DNA from 4 places in the Streptomyces hypolithicus genome. Region 1 is predicted to be linked to each of the others. Evidence: riboswitches for the same ligand, from Rfam matches in the RefSeq annotation. Region 1 holds a riboswitch; each other region holds the start of a gene.

The links. Region 1 has a riboswitch for cyclic di-AMP ahead of ACU6WZ_RS04855 (M23 family metallopeptidase). Riboswitches for the same ligand answer to the same signal wherever they lie in the genome.
Region 2: it holds a riboswitch for cyclic di-AMP, as region 1 does, so the genes downstream of both, ACU6WZ_RS03760 (LysM peptidoglycan-binding domain-containing protein) here and ACU6WZ_RS04855 (M23 family metallopeptidase) in region 1, are expected to answer to the same signal.
Region 3: it holds a riboswitch for cyclic di-AMP, as region 1 does, so the genes downstream of both, ACU6WZ_RS01295 (M23 family metallopeptidase) here and ACU6WZ_RS04855 (M23 family metallopeptidase) in region 1, are expected to answer to the same signal.
Region 4: it holds a riboswitch for cyclic di-AMP, as region 1 does, so the genes downstream of both, ACU6WZ_RS10400 (C40 family peptidase) here and ACU6WZ_RS04855 (M23 family metallopeptidase) in region 1, are expected to answer to the same signal.

What each region holds. Positions count from the first base shown of each region.
Region 1 covers NZ_CM128811.1:1,046,082-1,053,294, forward strand. The annotation lists gene ACU6WZ_RS04845 (HPr family phosphocarrier protein) at 2-283, shown strand; gene ACU6WZ_RS04850 (GntR family transcriptional regulator) at 471-1,160, opposite strand; gene ACU6WZ_RS04855 (M23 family metallopeptidase) at 1,357-2,214, opposite strand; cyclic di-AMP (ydaO/yuaA leader) riboswitch at 2,228-2,398, opposite strand; gene ACU6WZ_RS04860 (M16 family metallopeptidase) at 2,628-4,010, opposite strand; gene ACU6WZ_RS04865 (M16 family metallopeptidase) at 4,031-5,416, opposite strand; gene ACU6WZ_RS04870 (DNA gyrase/topoisomerase IV subunit A) at 5,690-7,213, shown strand, end outside.
Region 2 covers NZ_CM128811.1:769,375-776,587, reverse strand. The annotation lists gene ACU6WZ_RS03780 (ISAzo13 family transposase) at 1-514, shown strand, start outside; gene ACU6WZ_RS03775 (LacI family DNA-binding transcriptional regulator) at 574-1,059, shown strand; partial or broken gene ACU6WZ_RS03770 (sugar ABC transporter permease) at 1,204-1,389, opposite strand; gene ACU6WZ_RS03765 (glycosyl hydrolase 53 family protein) at 1,468-1,794, shown strand; cyclic di-AMP (ydaO/yuaA leader) riboswitch at 2,132-2,294, shown strand; gene ACU6WZ_RS03760 (LysM peptidoglycan-binding domain-containing protein) at 2,297-3,067, shown strand; gene ACU6WZ_RS03755 (DUF6807 family protein) at 3,061-3,504, opposite strand; gene ACU6WZ_RS03750 (methylmalonyl-CoA mutase family protein) at 3,696-5,552, shown strand; gene scpA (methylmalonyl-CoA mutase) at 5,552-7,213, shown strand, end outside.
Region 3 covers NZ_CM128811.1:249,504-256,716, forward strand. The annotation lists gene ACU6WZ_RS01290 (SGNH/GDSL hydrolase family protein) at 71-862, opposite strand; gene ACU6WZ_RS01295 (M23 family metallopeptidase) at 1,056-2,030, opposite strand; cyclic di-AMP (ydaO/yuaA leader) riboswitch at 2,035-2,203, opposite strand; gene ACU6WZ_RS01300 (tyrosine-protein phosphatase) at 2,619-3,440, shown strand; gene ACU6WZ_RS01305 (aspartate aminotransferase family protein) at 3,542-4,990, opposite strand; gene hpnH (adenosyl-hopene transferase HpnH) at 4,995-6,017, opposite strand; gene ACU6WZ_RS01315 (phosphorylase family protein) at 6,023-6,718, opposite strand; gene shc (squalene--hopene cyclase) at 6,718-7,213, opposite strand, start outside.
Region 4 covers NZ_CM128811.1:2,255,844-2,263,056, forward strand. The annotation lists gene pcrA (DNA helicase PcrA) at 1-1,273, opposite strand, end outside; cyclic di-AMP (ydaO/yuaA leader) riboswitch at 1,609-1,770, shown strand; gene ACU6WZ_RS10400 (C40 family peptidase) at 1,778-3,013, shown strand; gene ACU6WZ_RS10405 (hypothetical protein) at 3,022-3,144, opposite strand; gene ACU6WZ_RS10410 (C40 family peptidase) at 3,473-4,573, shown strand; gene ACU6WZ_RS10415 (hypothetical protein) at 4,643-4,795, shown strand; gene ACU6WZ_RS10420 (LuxR C-terminal-related transcriptional regulator) at 4,928-5,620, opposite strand; gene ACU6WZ_RS10425 (PspC domain-containing protein) at 5,617-6,909, opposite strand; gene ACU6WZ_RS10430 (protein-tyrosine phosphatase family protein) at 6,959-7,213, opposite strand, start outside.

The DNA.
Region 1 (7,213 bases):
CATGGTTGAGCGCCGTGTCACCGTCGGCTGGGCCGAGGGCCTGCACGCCCGGCCCGCCTCCATCTTCGTTCGCGCGGCGACCGCCTCTGGCGTCCCGGTGACGATCGCCAAGGCCGACAGCAAGCCGGTGAACGCCGCTTCCATGCTCGCGGTGCTCAGCCTGGGCGCGCAGGGTGGCGAAGAGATCGTGCTCGCCTCCGAGGAAGCCGGCTCCGACGCCGCCCTCGACCGTCTGGCGAAGCTGGTCTCCGAGGGGCTCGACGAGCTTCCCGAGACCGTCTGACGACTCCGGCGACACCTTCCCGTACTCGCGAAGAACCGCGGCGCCCGAAAGAAATCGGGCGCCGCGGTTATTTGTTGATGAGGCCGACATTCGGGCGGCAGAATGCGGGCAGCGGAATTCTGGTGGCGGAATTCTGGCAGCAAGAAGCAGCCCCGCCGATTCACCTTCTTTGTATACGGCCCGGCTGTTAATAAAGGCCACCCATGGTGTTTACGGGATGTTGCGAAGTCCTCACCTGAGCGCGCTGCCGGCCGGACCCGCGCAACCGGTGTGCCACCACAGCCCGTTCGACGTGCAGCGCCGTCAGCGACCGGGCCCGCTCGGCGTCACCGCGCGCCACGGCATCGACGATCGCACCGTGTTCGGCCCAGGACTTGGCCGGGCGGGCCGGCTGTTCCACGGCGTACATCCAGGCGATCTTGTGCCTGAGCTGGGTGAGCAGCGTCGTGAGGCCCGGGCTGCCGGACGCCTGGGCCAGCGTCTCGTGGAACCAGCCGCCGAGGGACCGCAGGTCCTCGCCCTCGCCCCGGCGGGCCCGGTCCTGACCGAGCCTGACCAGGCCGCGGAGCACCTTGAGGTGTGCCTCGGTACGGCGCTGGGCGGCGCGGGCCGCGCCCAGCGGCTCCAGCAGCGCACGGATCTCCAGCAGGTCGGCTGCCTCCCGCTCGGTCGGCTCGGCCACGCAGGCGCCCGCGTGTCGGCGGGTGGTGACGAACCCCTCGGACTCCAGCGTGCGCAGGGCCTCGCGCACGGGGACGCGCGAGACACCGTACCGACGCGCCAGCAGTTCCTCGGTGAGCCTGCTTCCGCGCTCGAAGACACCGGAGACGATGTCGTCACGGATCGCCGTGCACACCGATTGCGCGGGAATACGCATGACCGAACCTCCGCACTGATCCCCGCGAAACGCGGTCGATCGAAGCCTGTGCGGTGACTCTATTGCAAGGGTGCCGAAATTCCGACGGCGTGCGGGAATTCCCGGTCGGCTTCCGGACACGCCGAAAGACCCCGGCTCGATCCACATCCGGAGAGAGGAGAGCCGGGGCCTTCGTGGCAGAGGTGCTGCCGATGCGTCAGACGTTCACGCCGTGGCCGCGCAGGTAGGCCGTGGGGTCCAGGTCGGAGCCGTACTCGGCGGAGGTGCGGGCCTCGAAGTGCAGATGCGGTCCGGTGGAGTTGCCGGTCGAGCCCGAGAGGCCAATCTGCTGGCCACTGGTGACGGCCTGGCCGACGGAGACACCGATGGACGACAGGTGGCCGTACTGCGTGTAGGTGCCGTCGTTCATCTTGATGACGACGTTGTTGCCGTACGCCCCTCCCCAGCCGGCCTCGACGACGGTGCCCGCGCCCACGGAGACGACGGAACTCCCCGAGGCGGCGCGGAAGTCGACGCCGGAGTGGCTGCCGGATGACCAGAGCGAGCCGCCGGACTTGTAGCCGGTGGTCACCGCCGAGCCGGCCACCGGGAGGGTGTAGCCGCCCAGGCGCTCGCGCTCGGCGGCGCGGGCCGCGCGCTCATCCGCGGCACGCTCCTCGCGCTCCTCGCGCTCCTCGCGCTCCTTCTTCGCCTGCGCAGCGGCCTTCGCCTCGGCCTTGCGCTTCGCTTCCACCTTGCGCTTCGCTTCCACCTTGCGCTTCGCCTCGGCCTTGCGCTCGGCCTCCGCCTTGTCGGCGGCCTGCTGCTGGGCCGCGGCCTGGGCGCCTATCTGGTCGGCGAGGGAGTCGCCGATGACGATGGCCTGGGTCAGTCCGGTGTCCTCGACCGAGTGCGCCGCCTCGGCGCTGACGTCGGTGGGGGTGGCGAGAGCAGGCGCGGCGAGGCCGCCGATGACGCCGGTCGTGGTGAGGGCCGCGACACCCGCGATGTTCGCGCTCGTGCGCGTCAGGCGGCTGGGACGACGGTGCTTCCCGGTGGCACGGGTGAACGCCATGAAGTGGCTGATCCTTTCCTTCCTTCTCGCCTACCGGGTTAGCTGACGGGTTCGGAGCAGGAAGGTCTCCTACGGACCCCCTGCGTAGTACGTACGCACGCAGGACGTCCGATTCACCCCAGGGACTGCACGGGTCCCCGGCTCCCCAGGCTCGCGCCTGACGGGGACTCGGCGATGGCTGCCCGGTGCCGCGGATACGGCTCACTGCTGACGGACAGCCGGACAGACGCTAAACGGATCATCTTTCAATCACCAAATAGACACGAGGCTTTGTAACGCACCCCACAGGTCAGACGGGCAGCCTCCACAACAAAGGGGACATACGGGAAGGACCCCGGCGACCCGATGGGCCCCGGGGTCCTCCTTTCTCCCGCTTTGCGGGATGTGTGCAGCCTGACCGGCCGGTCGGCCAGTCAGCCGGTGACCACCGTCACGTCGCCGATACCGAGCGCCCTGACGGGCTCCTCGATCTGCGACGCGTCCCCGACGAGGACCGCGACCAGGTGGTCCTCGGGGAAGGCGCTGACGACCGCCGCGGTGGCCTCCACGGTGCCCGTGTCGGCGAGGCGGGCGTACAGCTGGGCCTGGAAGTCGTCGGGCAGGTGCTGCTCGACCTGGTCGGCGAGCGTGCCGGCGACGGCGGCAGCCGTCTCGTACTTGAGCGGCGCCACCCCCACCAGGTTCTGCACGGCGACATCGCGCTCGGCGTCCGTGAGGCCGCCGGCTGCCAGAGTGCGCAGAACCGTCCACAGGTCTTCGAGGGCCGGTCCGGTCGACTCGGTGTCGACCGAGCCGCTGATCGCGAGCATCGCGGCGCCTGCCGCCCCCTCTGGGGAGGAAGGGGAGGTGGAGCGCAGCACCTGGCCGAAGGCGCGCACGCCGTAGGTATAGCCCTTCTCCTCGCGCAGGACCCGGTCCAGGCGGGAGGTGAGCGTGCCGCCCAGGCAGTACGTGCCGAGCACCTGGGCCGGCCAGACACGGTCGTGCCGGTCCGGGCCGACCCGGCCGATGAGCAGCTGCGTCTGCACCGCGCCGGGACGGTCCACGATGACCACACGGCCAGAGTCGTCGGCCGTCACGGGAGGTACGGGACGCGCCTCGGCCGTGTCGCCCTTCCAGGCACCCAGGGTGTCGGCCAGGACGGCGTCCAGGTCGGTGCCCTCAAGGTCGCCGACGACCACGGCGGTGGCGGTCGCGGGGCGCACGTGCGCCGCGTAGAAGCCCTTCACGGCCGCGGAGTCGATACGAGCCACCGTCTCCTCGGTGCCCTGGCGCGGCCGCGACATGCGCGAGGTGGCCGGGAAGAGCTCCTTGGAGAGCTGCTTGGCAGCCCGCCGGGACGGGTTGGCCGTCTCGTGCGGGATCTCGTCGAGGCGGTTGTGCACCAGCCGGTCGACCTCGCCGTCGGCGAAGGCGGGGGCGCGCAGGGCGTCGGCGAGCAGCCCGAGCGCCTTGGGCAGCCGGGAGACGGGGACCTCCAGGGAGACCCGCACGCCCGGATGGTCGGCGTACGCGTCGAGGGTGGCGCCGCAGCGCTCCAGTTCAGCGGCGAACTCCTCGGCGGAGTGCTTGTCGGTGCCCTCGGAGAAGGCCCGCGACATGATGGTGGCGACGCCGTCGAGGCCTTCGGGCTCGGCCTCCAGGGGCGCGGCGAGGAAGATCTCGACGGCCACCACCTGCTGGCCGGGGCGGTGACAGCGCAGCACGGTCAGGCCGTTGGGCAGCGAGCCGCGCTCGGGGGCCGGGAAGGCCCACGGCGTCGGGGTGCCGGCCTGCGGCTGCGGGTGGAACGTCATGCTCACGGCTGCGGTGTCGGTCACTTGTCCGCCCCTTCCTGCGGGCCGGCCTGGGCGGCGGCCGCTACGGTGTCGTCGTCGGCGCCGGCCTCTTCGGCATCGGCGGGCGTGGGCTCGTACACCAGGACCGCCCTGTTGTCGGGGCGGAGCCGGGCCTTCGCGGCCGCCTGGACCTCGTCGGCCGTGATGTCGAGGACCCGCTGGACGGCGGTCAGGGCCAGCTGCGGGTCGCCGAACAGGACGGCGTACCGGCAGAGTTCGTCGGCGCGGCCCGCGACCGTGCCGAGCCGGTCGAGCCACTCGCGCTCCAACTGGGCCTGCGCGCGCTCCATCTCCTCGGGCGTGGGGCCTTCGGCGGCGAAGCGGGCCAGCTCCTCGTCGACGGCGCGCTCGATGTCGGGCACCTCCACGCCGGCGGAGGTCTTGACGTCCAGCCAGCCGAGCGAGGGCGCGCCCGCCAGGCGCAGCAGGCCGAAGCCGGCGGCGACGGCCGACCGGTCGCGGCGGACCAGGCGGTTGTGCAGCCGGGACGACTCGCCGCCGCCGAGGACGGTGAGCGCCAGGTCGGCGGCGTCGGCCTCGCGGGTGCCGTCGTGCGGCAGCCGGTAGGCGGCCATCAGCGCGCGGGCCGGGACCTCTTCGCGGATCTCCTCGCGCAGCTCCGCGCCGATGATGTCCGGCAGGGAGCCGTCGCGCGGCGGCTGCTTGCCGTCGTGGGAGGGGATGGAGCCGAAGTACTTCTCGATCCAGGCGAGCGTCTGCTCGGAGTCGATGTCGCCGACGACCGAGAGCACCGCGTTGTTCGGCGCGTAGTACGTACGGAAGAAGGCGCGGGCGTCTTCGAGGGTCGCGGCATCCAGGTCGGCCATCGAGCCGATCGGCGTGTGGTGGTACGGGTGGCCCTCGGGGTAGGAGAGGGCGGTCAGCTTCTCGAACGCCGTGCCGTACGGCACGTTGTCGTACCGCTGGCGGCGCTCGTTCTTGACGACGTCGCGCTGGTTCTCCATGGACTCTTCGTCGAGCGCGGAGAGCAGCGAGCCCATCCGGTCGGCTTCCAGCCACAGGGCCAGCTCCACCTGGTGGGTGGGCATCGTCTCGAAGTAGTTGGTGCGCTCGAAGCTGGTCGTGCCGTTGAGCGAACCGCCCGCACCCTGCACCAGCTCGAAGTGGCCGTTGCCCTTGACCTGTCCTGAGCCCTGGAACATCAGGTGCTCGAAAAGGTGAGCAAGGCCGGTACGGCCCTTGACCTCGTGGCGCGAACCGACGTCGTACCAGAGGCAGACCGCGGCGACCGGGGTCAGGTGGTCCTCGGAGAGCACCACGCGCAGGCCGTTGGCCAGCCGGTGCTCTGTCGCTGTCAGGCCGCCGGAACCGGCCTGCGCTGTGGCCGTGTGACCCATGGGCATGTACGTCCCTTCGATCGCGATGTGGAGAAGTCCTGCCACTGTATGCAAGCGCACTGACACCTGGCGAAGTTCCCGGCCGGTGTACGCCCTCGGGGAACGCCCGAGGCGGGCGCTACGGACGGGTCGAGGTCGGCGTTGTCAGTGGCCCGGTCCACAATGGTCGGCGTCACACCCGGATCCCGCCCCACCCACTCACCCCACAGACCGCACCCCAGACCGCACCCCAGACCCCTCAGACTCGCCCCACAGAATGCCGAAGGAGCCGCAGCCGCGATGGCCCGCCGCAGCACGAAGACCCCGCCGCCGGACGATGCGTTCGAGGAGAAGATCCTCGATGTCGACGTCGTCGACGAAATGCAGGGCTCCTTCCTCGAGTACGCGTACTCGGTGATCTACTCGCGAGCGCTGCCCGACGCCCGCGACGGCATGAAGCCGGTGCACCGCCGCATCGTGTACCAGATGAACGAGATGGGGCTGCGCCCCGACCGCGGCTATGTGAAGTGCGCCCGGGTCGTCGGTGAGGTGATGGGCAAGCTCCACCCGCACGGCGACGCGTCGATCTACGACGCCCTGGTGCGCATGGCACAGCCCTTCTCGATGCGGCTGCCGCTGGTCGACGGGCACGGCAACTTCGGCTCGCTGGGCAACGACGATCCGCCGGCCGCCATGCGGTACACGGAATGCCGGATGGCCGACGCCACGTCGCTGATGACCGAGTCGATCGACGAGGACACGGTCGACTTCTCACCGAACTACGACGGCCAGGAACGGGAGCCGGTCGCGCTTCCGGCGGCGTACCCGAATCTGCTCGTCAACGGCGCGTCCGGGATCGCCGTCGGCATGGCCACGAACATGCCGCCGCACAACCTGGGCGAGGTCGTCGCCGCCGCCCGCCACCTGATCAAGCACCCCGGCGCGGACCTGGAGACGCTGATGCGTTTCGTACCCGGGCCCGACCTGCCGACCGGCGGCCGGATCGTCGGACTGGCCGGCATCAAGGACGCGTACGAGAACGGCCGCGGCACCTTCAAGATCCGCTCCACGGCGACGGTGGAGAACGTGACGGCGCGCCGCAAGGGCCTGGTCGTCACTGAACTGCCCTTCAGCGTCGGCCCGGAGAAGGTGATCGCGAAGATCAAGGATCTGGTCTCCTCGAAGAAGCTCCAGGGCATCGCGGACGTCAAGGACCTCACGGACCGCATGCACGGCCTGCGGCTGGTCATCGAGATCAAGAACGGCTTCGTACCCGAGGCCGTCCTGGAGCAGCTCTACAAGCTCACGCCGATGGAGGAGACCTTCGGCATCAACAACGTGGCGCTGGTGGACGGCCAGCCGCTGACGCTCGGTCTCAAGGAGCTGCTGGAGGTTTACCTCGACCACCGTTTCGAGGTCGTGCGCCGTCGCAGCGAGTTCCGCCGCACCAAGCGGCGCGACCGGCTGCACCTGGTCGAGGGCCTGCTCGTCGCGCTGCTCGACATCGACGAGGTCATCCGTCTGATCCGTTCCAGCGACAACTCGGCGCAGGCGAAGGAGCGGCTGATCGGGCACTTCTCGCTGAGCGAGATCCAGACGCAGTACATCCTGGACACCCCGCTGCGCCGGCTCACCAAGTTCGACAAGATCGAGCTGGAGAGCGAGCGCGACCGGCTGACCGGCGAGATCGACGAGCTCACCGGGATCCTGGATTCGGACACGGAGCTGCGCAAGCTGGTCTCGGCCGAACTGGCGGCGGTGGCGAAGAAGTTCGGCACGGACCGGCGCACGGTGCTGCTGGAGTCGGGCAGTTCGCCGCTCGCG
Region 2 (7,213 bases), 280 kb from region 1:
GTGGCACGGCGACTGGAACTACACCCTCCGTCCCGAGGCGTTCGCCCAGGTCAATGACGCACCGGACCCCTTCGACCAGCCCAGCCCCGACCTCGCCTGGCTCTGCCACCCCGCCCTGACCGGAATGCCGGCCCAGGAATGGGACACGCTCATCACCACGATGACCACGCTCCACGAGGACCAGCGCGAGAAGAACCTGGATAAACGGCGCGGTCACCGCCCACGGCTCCAGGCCCCCGGCACCGGCCGGCGCCCCATGCTCACCCTCGCCGACCGGCTCCTGGCCACCGTCCTCCACCAGCGGCTCGGCCTGCCCCAAGTCGCCGTCGCCACCCTCTTCGGCGTCTGCCCCGAGACGATCAACAGGCGCATCCGCGACATCCGCCAGCTCCTGAAGACGATGGAGCACACCATCACGGCGGCCAGCTGCCAACTCGCCACACTGGCACACCTCTACGACCACGCGAGCGCGGTCGGCATCGCCCTCCCGCCGGAGATCAAGACGGCGAGTTAATGATCCGCAGGCCCTGAGTGGGAGCGGGACGCGCAGAACCGGAATCGCGTCAGCCAGTGATGGCGGACGTGGCCCGGGTCGCCGGAGTGTCCCACCAGACGGTGTCGCGCGTGCTCAACGGCGCCCCGCACGTCCGTCCGGGCACCCGTGACCGGGTGCTCGCCGCGATCCGGGAACTCGACTACCGCCCCAACGTCGCTGCCCGCGCCCTGGTCACCCGCCGTTCCCAGACCCTCGGTGTGGTCAGTTTCGGCAGTGCCCTGTACGGCCCCGCCTCCATGCTGGACGGCATAGAGCAGGCGGCGCGCAGCGCGGGCTACTTCGTGAGCGTGGCGAGCCTGCGCTCCCTGGACAGCCGCTCCATCCAGGAGGCCGTGGACCGGCTCAGGGACCAGGGCGTCGAAGGCGTTGTCGTGATCGCGCCGCACACCCCGGCGGTGCGGGCCGTCGCCAAGCTGTCGACGGCCGTTCCCGTGGTCGCCGTAGGCGCAGGCAGCGAATCCCGGGTGCCCACCGTGGCGGTCTGGCTGTCTGCGCTCACATGATCCTCGCTTCGGGAGGGGCTCCGACGCGGACTCCGTCCTCCCATTCAACGCCGACACCGCCGTCCGCGCATCAGCGGGCCGCTGGGTGAAGGAATTAGCCACCCGTACGTCGCGCGGCCCGCCGTACTCAGCGCAGTGCCGGGGTCAGGAGCCGACCTTGCGCTTGTTGTAGACGTCGAAGCCGACCGGCGCGAGCAGCACCAGGCCCTTGATGACCTGCTGGAAGTCGGTGCCGATGCCGACCAGCGACATGCCGTTGTTCAGCACACCGAGCACCAGCCCGCCGATGATCGCGCCCAGTACGGTCCCGACGCCGCCGGAGGCCCGCGCTGGCCGGGCTGGTCTTCGCCGCCCGGCTCAACGCGGGCACACCGCAGGGCGGTTCGACAACGCGGTGCAGCAGGGCGTCTGGCACGGGCCGCTGTCCGGCCTCAGGCCAACCTCGACGACGCGTCCGCCCGGTACGGCAAGCCGGTCCTGGTCGCTGAGACGGCGTGCGCGCACACCCTCGTGAACGACGGCGACCTGGAGAACAACGTCGCCAGGGCCGATCAGCTGATGTCCCGCTATCCGGCCACGCCGGCGGGTCAGGCCGCCAACCCGCGTGACGTTACGCCGAGCAGTCCGCCGCCGCACCACACGACCCGGCCCACGGGGGCCGGTGAAGGGGCTGCGCAACGGTGCCCGGCGTGCCCCGCACGCCCCGGCGCGCCCGCGAGCCTGGACTGCGCCTGACCGGACCATGACTTCATCCTGCTATTTCCGATATGGGCGATTTTCCGTACGCGTGACGCACCGCCACGCCCTGCCCCCTTCGGGGAGCAAAAAGGACAAATCAATTGGCCGGTTCCGGTGACATGGGTCACGCGGGCCGAGCTGTGTGCGGCGTCACGGACCGGTACGGAACCCTTGTGCCGGAAGCGAGTTGAGTGGCCTGTAGATCAATTGCGAGGCCATTCTTCGGGGGCTTTCCTGTTGCGCGGATTACATTTCCGAATTCGAGGCTTGTTCGCCGCGGCCTTTCTCGCTTAACGTCACCGTCAATCCGGTCGGACCGCCTAATCCTGCCACCGTCCGGAATCCCCCGACACTCACGCACGGCAGGAACGGGAGACCCAGTTAAGTCGCCGGTCCGGTATCCGGAACGGCTTGGGGTGAAGTCGCACGCTGCGTGCGACCGGACATCTCCAGTCCGAACCCGACAGCTCATCTCGTAGGCGACGGAGAGGAATTCGTCATGCCCTCAAAGGGTAAGCACCATCGTTCCAGGTTCAGCCCGCTGGCCCGCGGCCTCGTCGCCGTGAGCGCCGGCAGCGCCGTGCTCGCGCTGCCGATCCTCGGCTCGGCCACCGCCCAGGCGGCCGAGCCCGCCGCCGCGCAGAAGGCCGCCGCCACCTACTCGGTGGTCGCGGGCGACTCGCTGTCGAAGATCGCTGAGAAGCGTTCGCTGACCGGCGGCTGGAAGCAGCTGTACAAGGACAACCGCAAGGTCGTCGGCGACGACCCGGCGCTGATCCACCCCGGTCTCAAGCTGACCATCGGCGCCAAGGCCCCGGCGAAGGCTCCGGCCAAGCCGAAGGCCAAGGCTCCCGCCAAGGCGGCGACCCCGGCGAAGGCCGACGCGGACCGCGCGTCGACGTCCGCCCGCGCCGACCGCTCCGAGCGCCCCCAGCAGGCCGCGACGTACACCAACGACCTCGACGGCTGGATCAAGGAATCACTGGCCATCATGGCCGAGCGTGGTATCCCCGGTACATACGAGGGAATTCACCGCAACATCATCCGTGAATCCGGCGGCAATCCCCTTGCCATCAACAACTGGGACGTCAACGCCGCAGCCGGAACGCCTTCCAAGGGCCTCCTTCAGGTGATCAAGCCGACGTTTGACGCCTACTGGGTTCCCGGCACTTCCAAGGACAGTTACGACCCGGTCGCCAACATCACGGCCGCGTGCAATTACGCCGCTGACCGGTACGGCTCGATCGACAATGTGAACGGCCCCTACTGATATTCCGTCAGGTGCCTTGACCGGCTGAGGAACGACTCGATCCGGTCGTATTCGGGCTCGCCGTCGGCGACCACCACCCGGTAGTGACAGGAGAAGCTGTCGCCGGGCGGCAGGGCGAACTCCTCGTGGAACGCCCAGGAGACGGCGACGGTGGGAGTGGGCTCGGAGCGTACGAACCAGTGGGACGACGGGTGCATGGTGCCGTCGTCCCACTGGGCGTTCCGCTGGGCATTCGGCTGGGAGTTCCGCCACGGGGCGTGCTGGGCTTCGGCGAAGACGAGGGTGCTCGGCGCCTCGACGAGAACACGCCGACGGGATCGCTCCTGATCGTCGGCGGCTTCGCGGTGACGGCCGCCTCCGCCTGGTTCGCGACACCACTGGCGGTCCCCGTCCTCGGCGCCGTCATGGCATTCGCCGTCGCCGTCGAGACCCGGCACGCGGATGCCCGCAGGACGCGCCCTGATCCAGACCGGCCGTCTCAGCTCTGCGCCTGCTCCAGCCAGCGCGTCACCATGCGGACGTCGCGGGCGACCGCCACACCCGAGGCGCCGTGCGCCCCCGGCAGAGAGGGCAAGGTCACAGCCGTAGACCCTGCTGCTCATCCGTTCCGCTGTCCTAACATCCGAGCATGACGGTTCTCCCCGATGACGGGCTTTCGCTCGCCGCTGAGTTTCCGGACGCCTCCCACGACCAGTGGCAGCGCCTCGTCGAGGGCGTACTGCGCAAGTCGGGCAAGGACGTTACGGGCCCGGCGGCCGAGGAGGCGCTGGCGACGGCGCTCGACGACGGGCTCGTCGCCCGTCCCCTCTACACGGCACCCACCGACGTCCCCGACACCGGATACCCGGGTTTCGCCCCCTACGTCCGCGGGGGCAGGCCCGTGGGCGGCTGGGACGTGCGGCAGCGGCACACGTCGGCCCAGGCAGGACCCGCCAACGAGGCCGTGCTCGCGGACCTCGAAAACGGTGTGACGTCGCTGTGGCTGTCCATGGACGGGGCCGGCGACGGCCTGCCCGTGACCGGCCTCGCGCAGGTCCTCGACGGGGTCTATCTCGACCTGGCGCCCGTCATCCTCGACGCGGGCGGCGAAACCGCCGCCGCCGCGGCCGTGTTGCTGCGGCAGTACGAGCAGCGGGGCGTCGCCCGTGACGCGGCGCGTGGCAACCTCGGCGCGGACCCCCTGGGGCTCGCCGCCCGCACCGGCGAGGCCATGAACCCCGGCTACGCGGCCGACGCCGCGGAGCTGGCGCGGCGCTGCCACGAGCAGTACCCGGGGCTGCGGGCGCTGACCGTCGACGCGCTGGCGTACCACGAGGCCGGGGCGTCCGCCGCCCAGGAGCTGGGCATCTCGCTCGCGACCGGTGCGGCGTACCTGCGACTGCTCACCGGCGCCGGACTGCCGGCCGAAGCGGCCCTGCGGCAGCTGGAGTTCCGGTACGCCGCCACCGCCGACCAGTTCCTGACCGTCGCCACCCTCCGGGCGGCCCGCCGCCTGTGGGCCAGGGTCGCCGAAGTATGCGGGGCCGCTGATGCTGGCGCGCAGCGCCAGCACGCCGTGACCTCGCCGGTGATGATGACCCGCCGCGACCCGTACGTGAACATGCTCCGCGCCACCGTCGCCTGCCTTGGCGCGGGTGTCGGCGGCGCCGACGCCGTCACCGTGCTGCCCTTCGACCACGAGCTGGGCCTGCCCGACGCCTTCGCCCGCCGCATCGCGCGCAACACCTCCACGATCCTGCTGGACGAGTCGCACCTGGGCCGCGTCGCCGACCCGGCCGGCGGCTCCTGGTACGTCGAGCGGCTCACCGACGAACTCGCCCACGCGGCCTGGGCGTTCTTCCAGGAGCTGGAACGGGCGGGCGGCCAGGAGACGGCGCTGTCCACCGGCCTCGTCGGCGAGCGCATCGCCGCCACCTGGGCGCAGCGCAAGAAGAAGCTCGCCAAACGCCGCGAACCGATCACCGGCGTCAGCGAGTTCCCGAACCTGGCCGAGAAGCCCGTCGTACGTCAGCCCGCGCCCGCCGGCCCGTCCGGCGGCCTGCCCCGGGTGCGCCGCGACGAGGCGTACGAGGAGCTGCGCGCACGCTCCGACGCGCACCTGGCCGCCACCGGCGCCCGGCCGCGCGTCTTCATCGCCGCGCTCGGCCCGGCGTCCGCGCACACCGCCCGGGTGGCCTTCGCCGGCAACCTCTTCCAGGCCGGCGGCGTCGAGCCGGTCCACGACCCGGTGTCGGTGGACGCCGCCACGGCCGCCGAGGCGTTCCGGCGCAGCGGCGCCGAGGTGGCCTGCCTCTGCTCCAGCGACGCGCAGTACGCACAGGAGGCCGAGCAGGTCGCCGCCGCCCTCAGGTCGGCAGGCGCGAGGCAGGTGCTCATCGCGGGCCGGCCCGGCGGCCACACCGGAATCGACGACCACATCTTCGCGGGCTGCGACGCGGTGAGCGTCCTGACCTCCGTACTCGATCGCATGGGAGCACCGGCGTAATGCAGATTCCCGACTTCTCCCAGGTGCCTCTGGGCTCCGTCGCGCCCGCCACGGCCACCGAGGAACAGTGGCGCGCCGCCGTGAAGGAGTCCACCGGCAGCAGCGCCGAAGACCTGCTGTGGGAGACGCCCGAGGGCATCGCCGTCAAGCCGCTCTACACCGACGACGACGTGGCGGGGCTCGACTTCCTCTCGACGTACCCGGGCGTCGCGCCGTATCTGCGCGGCCCCTACCCGACGATGTACGTCAACCAGCCGTGGACCATCCGTCAGTACGCCGGTTTCTCCACCGCCGAGGAGTCCAACGCCTTCTACCGCCGCAACCTCACCGCGGGTCAGAAGGGCCTCTCGGTCGCCTTCGACCTGCCCACGCACCGCGGCTACGACAGCGACCACCCGCGGGTGACCGGTGATGTCGGCATGGCGGGCGTCGCCATCGACTCCATCTACGACATGCGTCAGCTCTTCGACGGCATCCCGCTGGACAAGATGTCCGTGTCGATGACGATGAACGGCGCCGTGCTGCCCGTCCTCGCCCTCTACATCGTGGCGGCGGAGGAGCAGGGCGTACCGCCGGAGCAGCTCGCGGGGACCATCCAGAACGACATCCTCAAAGAGTTCATGGTCCGCAACACCTACATCTATCCGCCCGGCCCCTCGATGCGGATCATCTCCGACATCTTCGCGTACGCCTCGCAGAAGATGCCGCGCTACAACTCCATCTCCATCTCCGGCTACCACATCCAGGAAGCCGGCGCGACGGCCGACCTGGAGCTCGCCTACACGCTCGCTGACGGCGTCGAGTACCTGCGGGCCGGCCGGGAAGCCGGCCTGGACGTGGACGCCTTCGCACCGCGGCTGTCCTTCTTCTGGGCGATCGGCATGAACTTCTTCATGGAGATCGCCAAGCTGCGTGCCGCCCGGCTGCTGTGGGCCAAGCTCGTCAAGGACTTCGAGCCGAAGAACGCCAAGTCACTGTCCCTGCGCACCCATTCGCAGACCTCCGGCTGGTCGCTCACCGCCCAGGACGTTTTCAACAACGTCACACGTACGTGCGTGGAGGCGATGGCCGCGACCCAGGGCCACACCCAGTCGCTGCACACCAACGCCCTCGACGAGGCCCTCGCCCTGCCCACCGACTTCTCCGCCCGCATCGCCCGTAACACCCAGCTCCTGCTCCAGCAGGAGTCGGGCACCTGCCGGGTCATCGACCCGTGGGGCGGCAGCGCGTACGTCGAGAAACTCACCCATGACCTGGCGCGACGCGCCTGGCAGCACATCCAGGAGGTCGAGGCCGCCGGCGGCATGGCGAAGGCCATCGACGCGGGCATCCCGAAGCTCCGCGTCGAGGAGGCCGCGGCCCGCACCCAGGCCCGTATCGACTCGGGACGCCAGCCGGTCATCGGCGTCAACAAGTACCGCGTGGAGACCGACGAACAGATCGACGTCCTCAAGGTCGACAACTCCTCGGTACGCACCCAGCAGATCGCCAAGCTGAAGCGGCTGCGGGCCGAGCGCGACGACAGCGCCTGCCAGGACGCGCTGCGCGCACTGACCGACGCGGCGGGCCGTGCCCCGGGGCCGGGACTGGACGGCAACCTGCTCGCCCTCGCCGTCGACGCCGCCCGGGCCATGGCCACCGTCGGGGAGATCTCCGACGCC
Region 3 (7,213 bases), 800 kb from region 1:
GTCTGGCACAGGGGGGCGCACGCCCCTGGCCGAGACTGAACGTCAAGGCCACCACGCCCTGCTCAGCGCCTCAGAGCGGCAGCAGGTCCGGGCGCTTCGCCGCCACGTGATCCCCCGAGCTCTCCCGGCGCAGCCGCCGCCCGATCCACGGCACCAGGTGTTCGCGCGCCCACTGGATGTTGTCTCTGCGCGCCTCCAGCGAGTTGCGCGGCACCTGCGGCGGCCACACCTGGTCGGGGTCGGCGGGGACGTCCAGGCCCAGCACTTGGCCGGCCCGCAGCGCGACCCGGGTGTGGCCCTCGGGCGAGAGGTGCAGGCGGTCGCCGTCCCAGGCGCGTCTGTCCTGGACCGACTTGAGGGACCACAGGTCGAGCACCGGGCAGTCATAGCGGTCGGCGACCGCGCGCACATGCGCCGTGTACGTCGCGATCTTGCCGCGCAGATGGCGCAGCACGGGAACGTCCCGAGTGTCGAAGCCCGTGGTCACCATGACGGTGCCGACGGCCTCGGTGAGCTCAGCGACCGCTGTCTCGAAGCGCTCGGCTACGTCGTCGGGGTCACTGCCTGGCCGGATGATGTCGTTCCCGCCGGCGCAGAAGCTCACCAGATCGGGGGCGAGCTGCCGCGCCCGCGGGACCTGCTCCGCCACGATCTGGTCGAGGAGGCGGCCGCGGACCGCGAGGTTGGCGTAGCGGAAGGTGTGCTCGGGGACGCGGTCGTCGAGGAGTACGGCCAACCGGTCCGCCCAGCCGATGAACGTACCGCCGGGCCCGGGGTCGCCGACGCCTTCGGTGAAGCTGTCACCGATCGCCGCGTACGACCCGATGGCGCCTGCTCTGAATGATCGCGAATCGTCTGCCACGTCGGCACATCCTTCACCGGCGGACGTGACCTACGCCACCGTAGGGAGGGGGTGACGCAGCGTGAGATACGACACGGGTCAGGTTCGGCCAACCCGGAATACGCCTTTGAACGCACGTAGGCCCCTTTCCTGCCGCCTGGGGGTGAGCGGCAGAGAAGGGGCGTACGGGCATGGAGCCGTCGCGGGGCGAGCGTCAGATGGAGACGCCGTTGCCGCGCAGGTAGGCCAGCGGGTCGACGTCCGAGCCGTAGCTCGGGCCGGTCCGGATCTCGAAGTGCAGGTGCGGGCCGGTGGAGTTGCCGGTGCTGCCGGAGAGGCCTATCTGGGTGCCGCCTCCGACGCTCTGGCCGGAGGAGACGGACAGCGAGGAGAGGTGGGCGTACTGCGAGTAGCGGCCGTCGTCGTGCTTGATGACGACCTCGTTGCCGTACGAGCCGCTCCAGCCGGCGGAGACGACGGTGCCGGTGGCCACGGCCTTGACCGGGGTGCCACTGGAGGCGGTGAAGTCGACGCCCGTGTGGTAGCCGCTGGACCAGCTGCCGCCGGAGGCGCGGTACGGCGTGGAGACGCCCGCGTCGACCGGAGCGGTGAAGCCGGATCCGTTGCTCTGGCCGGAAGCGGCCGCGTTGGAGGCGCTGTTGGCGGCGGGCGCCTTGGCCTCGTCCTTGGCCGGCGCGGGCGCGGAGTCCTTGGCCGAGGACTTCGAGGGCTGCGACGGCTGCGACGACTTCTCGGACTTCGACGGCTGGGCGGGCTTCGCGGGCGCCTGCGGCGCGGAGCCGGACGCCTTCGCGCCGATGGTCAGCTTCATGCCGGGCAGGATCAGCTCGGGGTTGCCGCCGACGACCACACGGTTGTCCTTGTAGAGCTTGTGCCAGCCGCCACGCACGTCCTGCTCTTCGGCGATCTTCGACAGATAGTCGCCGGAGACCACGGAGTAGGTCTTGGTGCCGGCCTTCTTCGCGGCGGCCTTCTCGGCGGCGGCCGCGGGGGCCGCCTTGCCGAAGGACGCGGCGGACGCGGAGGCCGGGGCGGCCTTCTCCGCGGCGTTCGCGCCGGTCACGGTCATGAACGGAAGTGCGAGAGCCGCTCCGCCCGTGCCTGCGGCGATAAATCCGCGGGTGATCGAGTTCGGCCTCTGGCGGCGGTGCTTACCCTTTGCGGGCATGGGGTATTCCTCTCCGGCGCCTACGAGGTGAGCTGTCGGGTTCGGGCTGGAGATGCCCGGCCGCGCTGATGCGCGGCTTCACCCCGAGCCGGTCCGGACCAAAAACTTCCGAATGCCGGCGTACTTACCTGGTTCCCCCGCTCCTGCCACACGTGAGTAGGTTCGGATTCCGGGCGGCGGCAGGATTAGGCGGTCCGCCCGGATTGACCGTGACCGTAAGCCGACCGGCCTTCCCCGTACAAGCGAGCTCATTCGCCCAGCCGTTGAGCGAGGGGAATTCGCGAGGGAATTGCCGTCACACTCCGTGGATTACGGATCTTCTCCCCCCGCCTGCGGAAAGGCATTTGTATCCGGATCTTCGCCACGCACGGTCACGAATGAGATCCTGCTCACCAGCGGCCCGCCCGCCCCTCCGTCACCTCCCTTGCACACAACGGGCGTTACGGTGATATGACCCGATTCGCCCCAACTGTCAGATACGCCTGAAGCGCCTGGCCAGCGGCGATGATCGCCACGGCCACGGTGTCGTATCGTCGAAACTCGCCGAAGTCGGCGAGCAGCGCCGACGGCAGACTCACAGGAGCCCACGTGTCACAGCAGGTGCCGCAGGTCCCGTCGGCAGCGCCCGAGCTTGCCGCAGTGCGCAACTTCCGTGATGTGGGCGGCCTGCCGACCGTGGACGGGCGCCGGGTGCGCTCCGGTGTCCTTTTCCGCAGCGGTCACCTCGCACACGCGACGGCGGCCGATGCGGCGTTTCTCGGCTCCCTCGGTCTTCATACGATCTTCGATTTCCGCAACGAGGCGGACCAGAAGCTGGAGGGCCCGGACATCGAGCTGCCGGGTGTGCGCAACGTGAACCTGCCGCTGACCGACCCTGCCGACGGCGCGGTGTTCTGGAAGATGGTCCGGGACGGGAACCTCGACGAGCTGCGCGAGATCCTGTCCGACGGCAAGGCCGCGGACCGGATGGCGCAGACGTACCGCGTGATCATCAAGGAGCGCACGGCCGAGCACAGCCAAGTGCTGCAGGCGCTCGCCGAGGACAGCGTGCCCGCCCTGATGCACTGCGCGGCGGGCAAGGACCGAGCGGGCCTGTCGATAGCGGTGGCCCTGCTGGCTGTCGGCGTCGAGCGTGACGCCATCGAGGCCGACTACCTCAAGTCGAACGACCCGAGCCGCCGCTACCGGGTGAGCCGCAGCGACAGCTCCCCGGCCGGAATGACTCCCGAGGTCATGGAGCTGCTGAGGCCGCTGTTCGACGCCCGCGCGGAGTACCTGAACGCCGCCTTCGAGACCGTCCAGGAGGTATGGGGCTCCACCACGCGGTACCTCGCGGAAGGACTGGGGCTCAGCGCCGAGACCCGCGAGCAGCTGCGGACCCGGCTGCTCGTCCCGAGCGACGAGAGCTGAGCGACGAGAGCTGAGCGACGAGAGCTGAGGGCCCGGCCGCGGGGGCCGGGCGGGCTGCCCCTACCTCGCCTGCTGGGCCGGGCCGCCCACCTCCGGCCCGCCTACCGGTTGGCGACCGCCTGCTTGACGAGCGTCCTGCCGAAGTCCCACATCAGTCCGCCGCCGCTGTGCGCGTCGTCCATCACGGCGGTGAAGGCGCGGACGAAGCGGTCCACCTCCTTCTCCCCCACGGTCAGCGGCGGAATCAGCTTGATGACTTCGAGGTGGTCGCCGGACACCTGGGTAAGGATGCGGTGCTTGTGCAGCAGCGGTGCGACGACCATCTGCGCGAAGAGCCCCTTGCGGGCGGCCTGGAGCATCGTCCAGCGGCTGCGCAGCTTCAGCGAGGCCGGCCGGCCGAACTCGATGCCGACCATGAGGCCCCGTCCGCGTACGTCGTGCAGCAGCTCGTAGCGCCCGACGAGCGCGGTCAGCCGCTCGCGCAGCAGGTCGCCGGTGCGCCGGGCGTTGGCGACGATCTCCTCGTTCTCCATCACCGACAGCACGGCGAGACCCGCCGCCATGGCCTGGGCGTTGGAACCGAAGCTGGCCGAGTGGACCAGCACGCGGTCCATCGAGGAGTAGACCTTCCGGAAGATCCAGTCCTTTCCGAGAGTCGCGCCGACCGGCACGTACCCGCCCGAAAGAGCCTTGGCGACGCACAGCAGATCGGGCTCCACGCCCTCCTCGTGCTGGTACGCGTAGAAGTCGCCGGTCCTGCCCAGCCCTGTCTGGACCTCGTCGGCGATCAGCAGGGCCCCGCGCCGGTGGAGGAGTTCCTGGGCGGCGCGCAGGAATCCGGGCGGGCAGGCACGTACGCCCTTGCCCTGGATCGGCTCGACGACCAGGCCCGCCACGTCGCCGCGCTCCAGCTCCCGCTCCAGCGCGGCGAGGTCTCCGAGGGCGATCGCGGTGTCGGGCAGCAGTGGGGCGAATCCGTCGCGGAAGCCGCTCTCGCCGTTGACGGAGAGCGAGCCGGCCGTCAGGCCGTGGAAGGCGTGGGCGCAGTAGAGGATTCTGGGGCGGCCGGTCGCGTACCTGGCGAACTTGAGCGCGGTCTCGACGGCCTCCGTGCCGCTGTTTCCGAAGAAGACCCGGTCCAGGTGCGGGCTGTGCGTGAGCAGCTTCTCGGCGAGCAGTCCGGGCAGCGGCTGGCAGTCGAAGCGCGTGAGGTCCGCGAGGGAGGCGTCCAGTACGTCGTGCAGTGCTCTGCGTACGACGGGATGGTGGCGGCCGAGGCCCATCACCCCGAAGCCGGCGAGCATGTCGAGGTAGTCGTTGCCCTCCGCGTCCCAGAAGTAGGCGCCCTCGGCCCGCTCGTAGACCTTGTCGAAGCCGATGGCGCGCAGCATGCGCGGCAGTTGGTGGTTGAGGTGCCTGGCGTGCAGTTCGTAGCCCTCCCCGCCGCGTTCGGCGAGGAGCGCCGCCAGGTCGAACTCCCCCGCCGGGCGGGGGCCGGGGCGGGGACGGGCTGCGGTCCCGTCCCCGCCCGGCGATGACCGGTGGTCCATCACATCACCCGCGGTTGGCCGAGACGGTCTCGCGGACCGCGCGCAGGGATTCCTTGAGCGAGCCCATGGTGGCGAGGACGGCCGTCGGCTCGTAGCCGCAGTGGGCCATGCAGTTGGCGCACCGGGGGTCCTTTCCCCGCCCGTACTTGCTCCAGTCGGTCTCTTCGATGAGCTCGCGGTAGGTCGGTACGTACCCGTCGCTCATCAGGTAGCAGGGCCGCTGCCAGCCGAACAGCGAGTAGTTGGGGATCGCCCAGGCCGTGCAGGAGAAGTCCGCCTTGCCTTCGAGGAAATCCAGGAAGAGCGGGGAGTGGTTGAGACGCCACCTGCGCCGGTTGCCGCCCGAGAACGCCTTCCTGAACAGCTCCCTGGTCTGTTCGACACCGAGGAAGTGCTCCTGGTCGGGGGCCTTTTCGTAGGCGTACGCCGGCGAGATCATCATCTCGTCCACCTCCAGGTCGTCATTGAGGAAGTTGAGCACCTCGATGATGGTCTGGGGCGTGTCGGTGTTGAAGAAGGTGGAGTTGGTGGTGACCCGGAAGCCGCGCTTCTTGGCCTCCTTGATCGCCGCGACGGCTTCGTCGAACACTCCTTCCTTCGCCACCGATTCGTCGTGGCGCTCACGCAGCCCGTCGATGTGCACGGCGAAGGCGAAGTAGCGCGACGGTGTGAATTTCTCGATCTTCTTGCGCAGCAGCACGGCGTTGGTGCACAGGAATACGTACTTCCGCTTCGCCACCAGCTGCCGCACGATCTCGTCGATCTGAGGGTGCATCAGCGGCTCACCGCCGGCGATGGACACCATCGGGGCGCCCGACTCCAGTACCGCGCCCACGGCCTGGGCCACCGGCATGCGCTGCTTGAGCACACCTGCGGGGTGCTGGATCTTGCCGCAGCCCTCGCACGCGAGGTTGCAGGCGTAGAGCGGTTCGAGCTCGACGATGAGAGGGAACTTCTCTCGCTTGCGGAGCTTTTGTTCAACGAGATACGTCCCGACCCTGATGGTCTGACGGAGCGGCATGGCCATCTAGCTCACCTCCTGGGGAGCAGCAAAGAACGGTGCCATTCGAAAAAAGCCGGTAGGACGGCGCGAAGAACACGGAAGGCCGATATTCCACCCCGGACCGTGCCAATGCGGACGAGCTCGTGCTCCGGAGCGTCCACGACCACCCGAACGGCCGCAACCGGACGCGGGCCCGCCCGCAGGGCGCTTCGGAGTGTCGCGGCCGATTCCATGTCCACGGCGATCGCCCCGGTGGCCCGCAGCTCGGCCCGTTCGGGGCCGCGTACGACATGGTCGGAGCCGGTCAGCGGCCCGATGTGGACCGTGCGTCCCGGTACGGCCCTGGCCAGCGCCTCGGCCAGCAGGTCGACGCCTGTGCAGGGGGTGCTGCCGCCGGGGCCGCGGGTCTCGTCGGCGACGATCAGGTCGCCCGGGTGCATGCCGGGGGCAAGCCCCGCGCAGAAACCGGACGCGATGACGGCGGTGCCGTCGGCGCGGTCGTGACCGCCCGCCCCGAGCGCACCGACGTGACCGCCTTCCCCGAGCGCACCGAGCGTTCGCAGGACAGCGGCCTCCGCCGCCCTCGGCCCCATGCCCGTCCGCAGTACGGTCAGGGGCCCTCGCGCCCCGCGGCGGTCGCCGCTGCGCAGCGCCAGGCGCTCGATGCCGAGCGCGCAGGCGATCAGCAGCGGCGCCGGCGCCTCAGGAGCCGGCGGACGGCTCATCAGGGTCCCTGCCGGAGATCGGGGAGCGCGGGCTCCCCGTGGACGTACCGGCCCAGAGCGGTGAGCGGGAAGACCTGCCGGTAGAGGTTGTAGTTGATGGAGAAGTCCCAGGGGAATCCGGTGCCCGTGAAGTAGGGCTCGTCCCAGGAGCCGTCCTCCCGCTGGGTCTCGGCCAGCCAGGTGACGCCCCGCTCGACGGACTTGCCGTGCTGCTCTCCCGCCGCAAGCAGGGCGAGCAGCGCCCACCCGGTCTGGGAGGCGGTCGACGTGCCGTGCCCGGCCCAGCGGATGTCGCGGTACGAGCGCAGATCCTCGCCCCAGCCGCCGTCGTCGTTCTGGACCGATTCCAGCCAGTGGACGGCACGTCGGATCGCGGGGTGGCCGACGGGCAGCCCCGCCGCGGTCAGCGCCGGTACCACCGATCCTGTGCCGTACACGTAGTTGACGCCCCAGCGTCCGAACCAGGCGCCGCCCGGCTCCTGCGCGGCGAGCAGC
Region 4 (7,213 bases), 1.2 Mb from region 1:
TCGTACGGTAGAAGATCGCGACGTTGCCGGCCTTGGCGTTACCGGCGTCGGTGAGCCGGTCGATCTCCTCGGCGACGAACTGCGCCTCGTCGTGCTCGGTGTCCGCGACATAACCGGTGATCTGCGCGCCGGTCCCGGCGTCCGTCCAGAGGTTCTTCGGGCGGCGGTTCTCGTTGCGCTCGATGACGGCGTTGGCCGCGGTGAGGATGGTCTGGGTGGAGCGGTAGTTCTGCTCCAGCATGATCGTCTTTGCTTGCGGGTAGTCCTCCTCGAACTGGAGGATGTTGCGGATGGTGGCACCGCGGAACGCGTAGATCGACTGGTCCGCGTCACCCACGACGCACAGCTCGCCCGGCGCCCGGTCCTCACCCGAGGGCCCCACCAGTTCGCGCACGAGTGTGTACTGAGCGTGGTTGGTGTCCTGGTACTCGTCGACCATGACGTGGCGAAAACGCATCCGGTAGTGCTCGGCGACATCCGGGAACGCCTGGAGCAGGTGCACCGTGGTCATGATGATGTCGTCGAAGTCCAGGGCGTTGGCCTCGCGCAGCCGCGCCTGGTACAGCCCGTACGCCTGGGCCAGGGTTTTCTCGAAGCCGTCGGCCGCCTGGCCGGCGAAGGTCTCTTCGTCTATCAGCTCGTTCTTCAGGTTCGAGACCTTGGCGCTGAACGCCTTCGGCGGGAAGCGCTTCGGGTCGAGGTCCAGGTCACGGCAGACGAGCGCCATCAGACGCTTGGAGTCGGCGGCGTCGTAGATCGAGAACGACGACGTGAAGCCGAGCTTCTTCGACTCGCGGCGCAGGATCCGCACGCACGCACTGTGGAAGGTGGAGACCCACATGGCGGCCGCACGCGGTCCGACGAGTTCCTCGACGCGCTCCTTCATCTCGCCGGCGGCCTTGTTGGTGAAGGTGATCGCGAGGATCTGGCCGGGGTGCACCCCCCGCTTGGCCAGCAGGTACGCGATCCGGTGGGTCAGCACCCTGGTCTTGCCGGAGCCCGCGCCGGCCACGATGAGCAGAGGCGAGCCCGAGTGCACGACGGCCTGGCGCTGTTCGGCGTTGAGCCCGTCGAGCAGCGCGGCGGCGTCCACGGCGGGACGCGGGGCGCCGTCCCGGTAGTACGCGTCCCTGGGCGGCGGGGGGCCGTCGAAGACACCGCCGAAGAGGTCGTGCGGAACCTCCTCCGGGGCGTGGTCCTCGGGGGGCGGCGGGGCCGCTGCCTCGGCGGGCTGGAGATCGGTCAGGAAGCTGTCGTCAAAGAGGCTGCTCATCGTCTACCAAGCTTAGGCGGGACCACCGACAGGCCGGCCCCGGATTGCCGTCTTCCCGCGGTCGTACGGGCGCCCGGCCGCCACGCGGACCCAGTACGCCGCTTCCGCGCCGGCCCGCCCCTCACCCCCACCTGTGACCTTGGCCACTTCGCACCTCTCGGCGGGAGGCCGTTCGGCCGCCCGGCAGGTCGCATTAGTGAAGCGGTAAACCTCTTCGGCAAAGGTCACGAAAATGTATCGGGCATATCGGCCATCAGGCTTCCCAGCGGCCAACGGAGTTGGCTAGCGTTCCCACTCGGGCGGCTCGTACCCCAACCGGCGAACGGCGCCGGACCGGGCGGCCCACGCCGAATCCGGCCTGCCCACGGGCAGTTCGGAACCGGGGACCCACGCGCACCACCTGGGGTGAATCGGTCCGCTGTCCCAAGGACCGTAGGGCACCTTCCGTTCCGCCCGAACCCGACAGCTAACCCGGTAGGCGGTCCACGGAAGGAGATGCCGGCCTTGGCCTCGCATCGCAAGCCGCGTACCCGGGTACGCACCACCGCTCCCGCCCTCGGGGTCACGACCGCGGCGCTCGCGTCCGTCGGCCTGCTCGCCCAGAGCGCCGGCGCGGCACCGGCCGCGCCCGCCGCACCCAAGCCGACCGTCGAGGAAGTACAGAAGAAGGTCGACGACCTCTACCGCCAGGCCGGCACCGCCACCCAGAAGTACAACCAGGCGAAGGAAGCCACCGAGCAGCAGCGGAAGTCGGTGGAGGGACTGCTCGACGCGGTCGCGCAGCGCACCGAGAGGCTGAACGAGGCCCGGCGCAAGCTCGGCAACTACGCGGCGGCGCAGTACCGGTCGGGGTCGGTCACCCCGACCGCCGCGCTGCTGCTCGCGGACAGCCCGCAGGCGTACTTCGACCAGAACCGGCTGATGGATCGGATGACCGAGCGTCAGCAGACGGACGTCCGCGACTTCGAGACGCGGCAGGCCGAGGCGTCGAAGAAGCGGGCCGAGGCGACGCGCGGCCTGGAGAAGCTGACCGAGTCGCAGTCCTCCCTCAAGGCGTCCAAGCAGGATGTCCAGCGCAAGCTCGGCGAGGCGCGTGGGCTGCTGTCCCGGCTGACCGCCGAGGAGAAGGCACGGCTGGCGGCGCTGGAGAAGGAGCGGGAGGCGGAGGCCAAGCGGAAGGCCGAAGCCAAGGCGAAGGCGGAAGCCGAGGCGGAAGCCGAGCGGCAGCGCACGCAGCAGGAGCAGGAGCAACAGCGGGAGGAAGAGGCCCGGCAAGACGAACCGACCCCCTCCGCCCCGGGCACCACCCCCGGAACCGGAAAGCCCCCCGCCACCACCCCGGACCCGGGCTCCGGCTCCGGCGCCGGCCTCGGCTCCGGTGACGCATACTCCGCCAAGGCCGAGAAGGTGCTCGCCTTCGCCCGCGCACAGATCGGCAAGCCGTACGTCTGGGGCGCGGCGGGGCCCAGCTCGTACGACTGCTCCGGCCTGACCCAGGGCGCCTGGAAGGCCGCCGGCGTCAGTCTCCCGCGCACCACCTGGGACCAGGTGAAGGTCGGCAGCCGCGTCCCGACCGACGACCTCAAGCCGGGTGACCTGGTCTTCTTCTACGACGACATCAGCCACGTCGGCATATACATCGGCGGCGGCAAGATGATCCACGCGCCGAAGCCCGGCGCGAACGTCCGCGAGGAGTCGATCTACTACATGCCGATCTACGGTAGCGTCCGCCCCGCGTAGCGCCCGCGCTACGCGACCTGTGCGGCCGCCCGCTCACGCACCGCCGTGGCGGGCGGCTTCGGCGCTCGACCCGAAGCCCGTCCCAGCCCGGCCAGCCCGGCCAGCCCGGCCAGCCCGGCCAGCCCGGCCATAGCAGGCTCTGCCCGTCTGGTTCCGGTGGTTCCGGTTGCTCCGCCGCATCGGTCACGGAAGAGCGGAATGCTGCATTCCGGCGCGGCTTCGCCTCTCATCGGCGATCACAGAAGCACCTATTTCTGCCACTGTCGGTCATTCCCACTCGGCCCCGTGACGCGCAGGTTTAGCGTCCTCCCCCAGGTGACCGACTCCCCACCGCCGCCCCTCCCCGGAGCAGCAGTCGGCCGCCACCGCCGGGAATCCGGCGGCGGGCCGCCCCCCGTGCGGTCCGCCGCCGGACTGCGACGCGGCCGACGTACAGGACGGAAGGACGTGGACGCCCTCGTGGCCACGCACCGAAGGCCCAAGCAGCGCATGCTGGGCGGCGGCACCGGCCGCACCGCCGCCACCCTCGCGCTCGCCGGAGCCGCGAGCGCCACGGCGTTCGACGGCGGCGCGCACGCGGAACCCGCGCTGACGACCGCCCAGGTGAAGGCGAAGGTCGACCGGCTCTACCACGACGCCGAGGTCGCCACCGAGAAGTACAACGGCGTGAAGGAAAAGTCCGGGCGCACGAGCGAGTCGCTGGACGCCCTGCGCGACGAAGCCGCGCGCCGGACCGACCGCCTCAACAGCGCCCGCAACGCGCTGGGCTCACTCGCCGCGGCCCAGTACCGCACCGGCGCCGTCGACCCCGCCGTGCAGGTCGCGCTGTCCTCGGACCCGGACCAGTACCTGGAACGTGCCGCGATCGCCGACCGGGCCGGCGACCGGCAGGCGGCCGCCGTGACCGGCATCCGGCGCGAGCTCGGCGAGATCGCGCAACTGCGCGCCGAAGGGGACGGCCACCTGGCGCGGCTGAAAGCCCAGCAGCGGGAGTTACGTACGCACAAGGCGCGCATCCAGGACAAGATCGGTGAGGCGCAGACCCTGCTGTCCCGCCTCACCGCGCGGGAGCGGGCCCAGTACGCCGACCAGGACGGCCACGGCGGCGCCACTGCCCCCCGGGCCGACCGAGCGAACCGCGACGCACCGCCCATGGGCGACGCCCCGAGCATTGGCCACGCCCCACGCATGGGCGACGCCCCGGCCCCCAACGCCCGCGCCGCGCAGGCGGTTTCCTTCGCGTACGGCGCCATCGGCAAGCCCTACGTCTGGGGCGCGACCGGCCCCTCCGCCTTCGACTGCTCCGGGCTCACCCAGGCGGCCTGGAAGGCGGCGGGCGTCTCCCTGCCCCGTACGACGTACACGCAGATCAACGCGGGCCGGCGGGTCTCACGCGCCGACCTCGCACCCGGCGACCTGCTCTTCTTCTACTCCGGCATCAGCCACGTCGGCCTCTACATCGGCGACGGCCAGATGATCCACGCCCCCCGCCCCGGCGCCCCCGTGCGGGTGGCGCCGATCGACCAGATGCCGTTCGCGGGGGCGACACGGCCTGCGTAGGCACGGCCGGGCGGGGTATGCGACGTACACAACACTCGTAAGCACCGTGAACCGTGACGGAGGACCGACATGCCGGGCATCATCAACCGGATCAAGCAGTACGCACGCAGCCCGCAGGGGCGCCGGACGATCGCGCAGGGACGCCAGGCCGCGTCCGACCCGAGAAGGCGCAGCCAGGCGAAGCAGCTGCTGAGCCGTCTGCGGGGTGGCCGCAGGCACTGAACTCCCTGTTCCGGGTCACTCGCCGTCGGCGGGGACCACCCGGTCGACGAGCTGAATGATCACGCCGTAATGATCACGCCGTTGGGATCGGTGACCTGGAACAGCCGCTCTCCCCAGGGCGCTTGACGTCCGTCAGACCAACCGCCGCGCCGTCGCCCACCGCGTCAGCTCGTGGCGGTTGGAGAGCTGGAGCTTGCGCAAGACCGCCGAGACATGGGACTCGACCGTCTTCACCGAGATGAAGAGCTGCTTCGCGATCTCCTTGTACGCGTACCCCCGCGCGATCAGCCGCAGCACCTCCCGCTCCCGCTGCGTCAGCCGGTCCAAGTCCTCGTCGACCGGCGGCGCGTCCGTCGACGCGAACGCGTCGAGTACGAAGCCCGCCAGGCGCGGCGAGAACACCGCGTCGCCGTCCTGCACGCGGAAGACCGAGTCGACGAGGTCCTTACCCGTGATCGTCTTCGTCACGTAGCCTCGCGCGCCCCCGCGGATCACGCCGATCACGTCCTCCGCCGCGTCCGACACCGACAGCGCCAGGAAACGCACCGGCTTCTCCGCCGCGCCCATCAGCGGCGCGCACCGGCGCAGCACCTCGACGCCGCCACCGCCCGGTAGGTGGACATCGAGCAGCACGACCTCGGGGCGGGTCGCCGTGATGACCGTGACCGCCTGGTCGACGTCGGCGGCCTCGCCGACCACCTCGACGCCCGTCGTGTCGGTCTGGCCGATCTCCGCCTGCACTCCGGTACGGAACATCCGGTGGTCGTCCACCAGCACCACACGTACCCGCCTTGTCACAGGCTCCTCAACACCGGTCTCGGTCATGCGTCCGCCGCCCTCTCCATCTCAAGCTCGACTTCCGTGCCCCCGTCGGGCGCGGAACGCAGCCTCGCCGTGCCGCCGTTGCGCTGCATACGGCCGATGATCGATTCTCGTACGCCCATACGGTCGCCCGGCACCGCGTCCAGATCGAACCCCGGCCCCCGGTCCCGTACGGACACGAAGACCGTGCGGCCCTCGACCTCCGCGTACACCTGCACCGCCCCGCCCTCGCCACCGTACTTGGCGGCGTTGACCATTGCCTCGCGAGCGGCCTGCATCTGTGCGGTCAGTTTGTCGTCCAGCGGGCAGTCGCCGACCACGACGACCTCCAGCGGCACGCCGTGCTTGTCCTCGACCTCGGCCGCCGCCCGCTTGACCGCCTCCGCGAGCGTGTCGGGCTCCTCGGACTCGTCCTTGCCGGTGCCCTCCGGCTTGTAGAGCCAGTTGCGCAGCTCGCGCTCCTGGGCGCGGGCGAGGCGGCGTACCTCGCCCGGGTCCTCCGCGTTGCGCTGAATCAGCGTCAGGGTGTGCAGCACGGAATCGTGGACGTGGGCCGCGACCTCGGCGCGTTCCTGCGCACGGATGCGCATGAGGCGCTCCTCGGACAGGTCCTGCGTCATGCGTACGAGCCAGGGCCCGGCCAGCAGCGTGATGCCGGCGACGACCGCCACCGCCGCCGTCAGTACGTTGCCGAGCTGCGCCGCCGATCCGCGTACCACCAGGAATACCGCCAGACCGGTGCCAACCAGCGCCGCGCCCGCCAGGCCACGCGCGATCTGCAGCATGCGGCGGCGGCGGCCGATCTCCATCCAGTGGGCGCGTCGCGCGTTGTCGGCCTGGCGCCATACGAGGACGACGCCGAGGCCGATGAGCAGCGCCGGCCAGACGTACTGCCCGGCCTCGCCGCCCACCTCGACGTTGGTGACGAAGGTGACGGAGCCGATGAGCAGCGCGAACAGGGCGAAGACCTGGCCCTTGTCGGGTTTGCGGAGCCTGCGCCGGCCGTCCGGGGTGGTCTCGAACGCCGAGCGCGGCGCGTCCACGCCACCCACCCCGAGCGGGACCACGAACCAGAAGACGGCGTACAGCAGCGCGCCCAGGCCGTCGGAGAGGAACAGCGCGAAGAACGCGATCCGTACCCACACGACCGGCAGCCCCAGATGCCCGGCGAGCCCACGCGCGACCCCGCCGAGCATCCGGCCTTCGGCGCTGCGGTAGAGCTTGCGCTGCTGCGGCTCCTCCGGTTCGGGCGTGCGGGAGCCCGCGGGTCGGCGGGGCGTGGCGACTGGCATGCTCCGATCGTCACATGTACGGGACGGCCCCGGCATCAGGGTCGGTCCCCTACTTGCCCCTACTTCCGCCCTCTGCTTCCCCGGGCTTCCCCCCGGCCGGCTCGTACGGGAAGCGAGCGACGAAGCGGCGCTGCCAGGGGGTCTCCACGGCGCGCGGCGCGTAGTGCTCGCGTACGTACGCGACCGCCTCCCGGCGGGGCACCCCGTCCAGTACGGCGAGGCAGGCCAGCGCCGTGCCCGTGCGGCCCTGCCCGCCGGCGCACGCGATCTCGACGCGCTCGCCGCCGGCGCGCGCCCAGGCCAC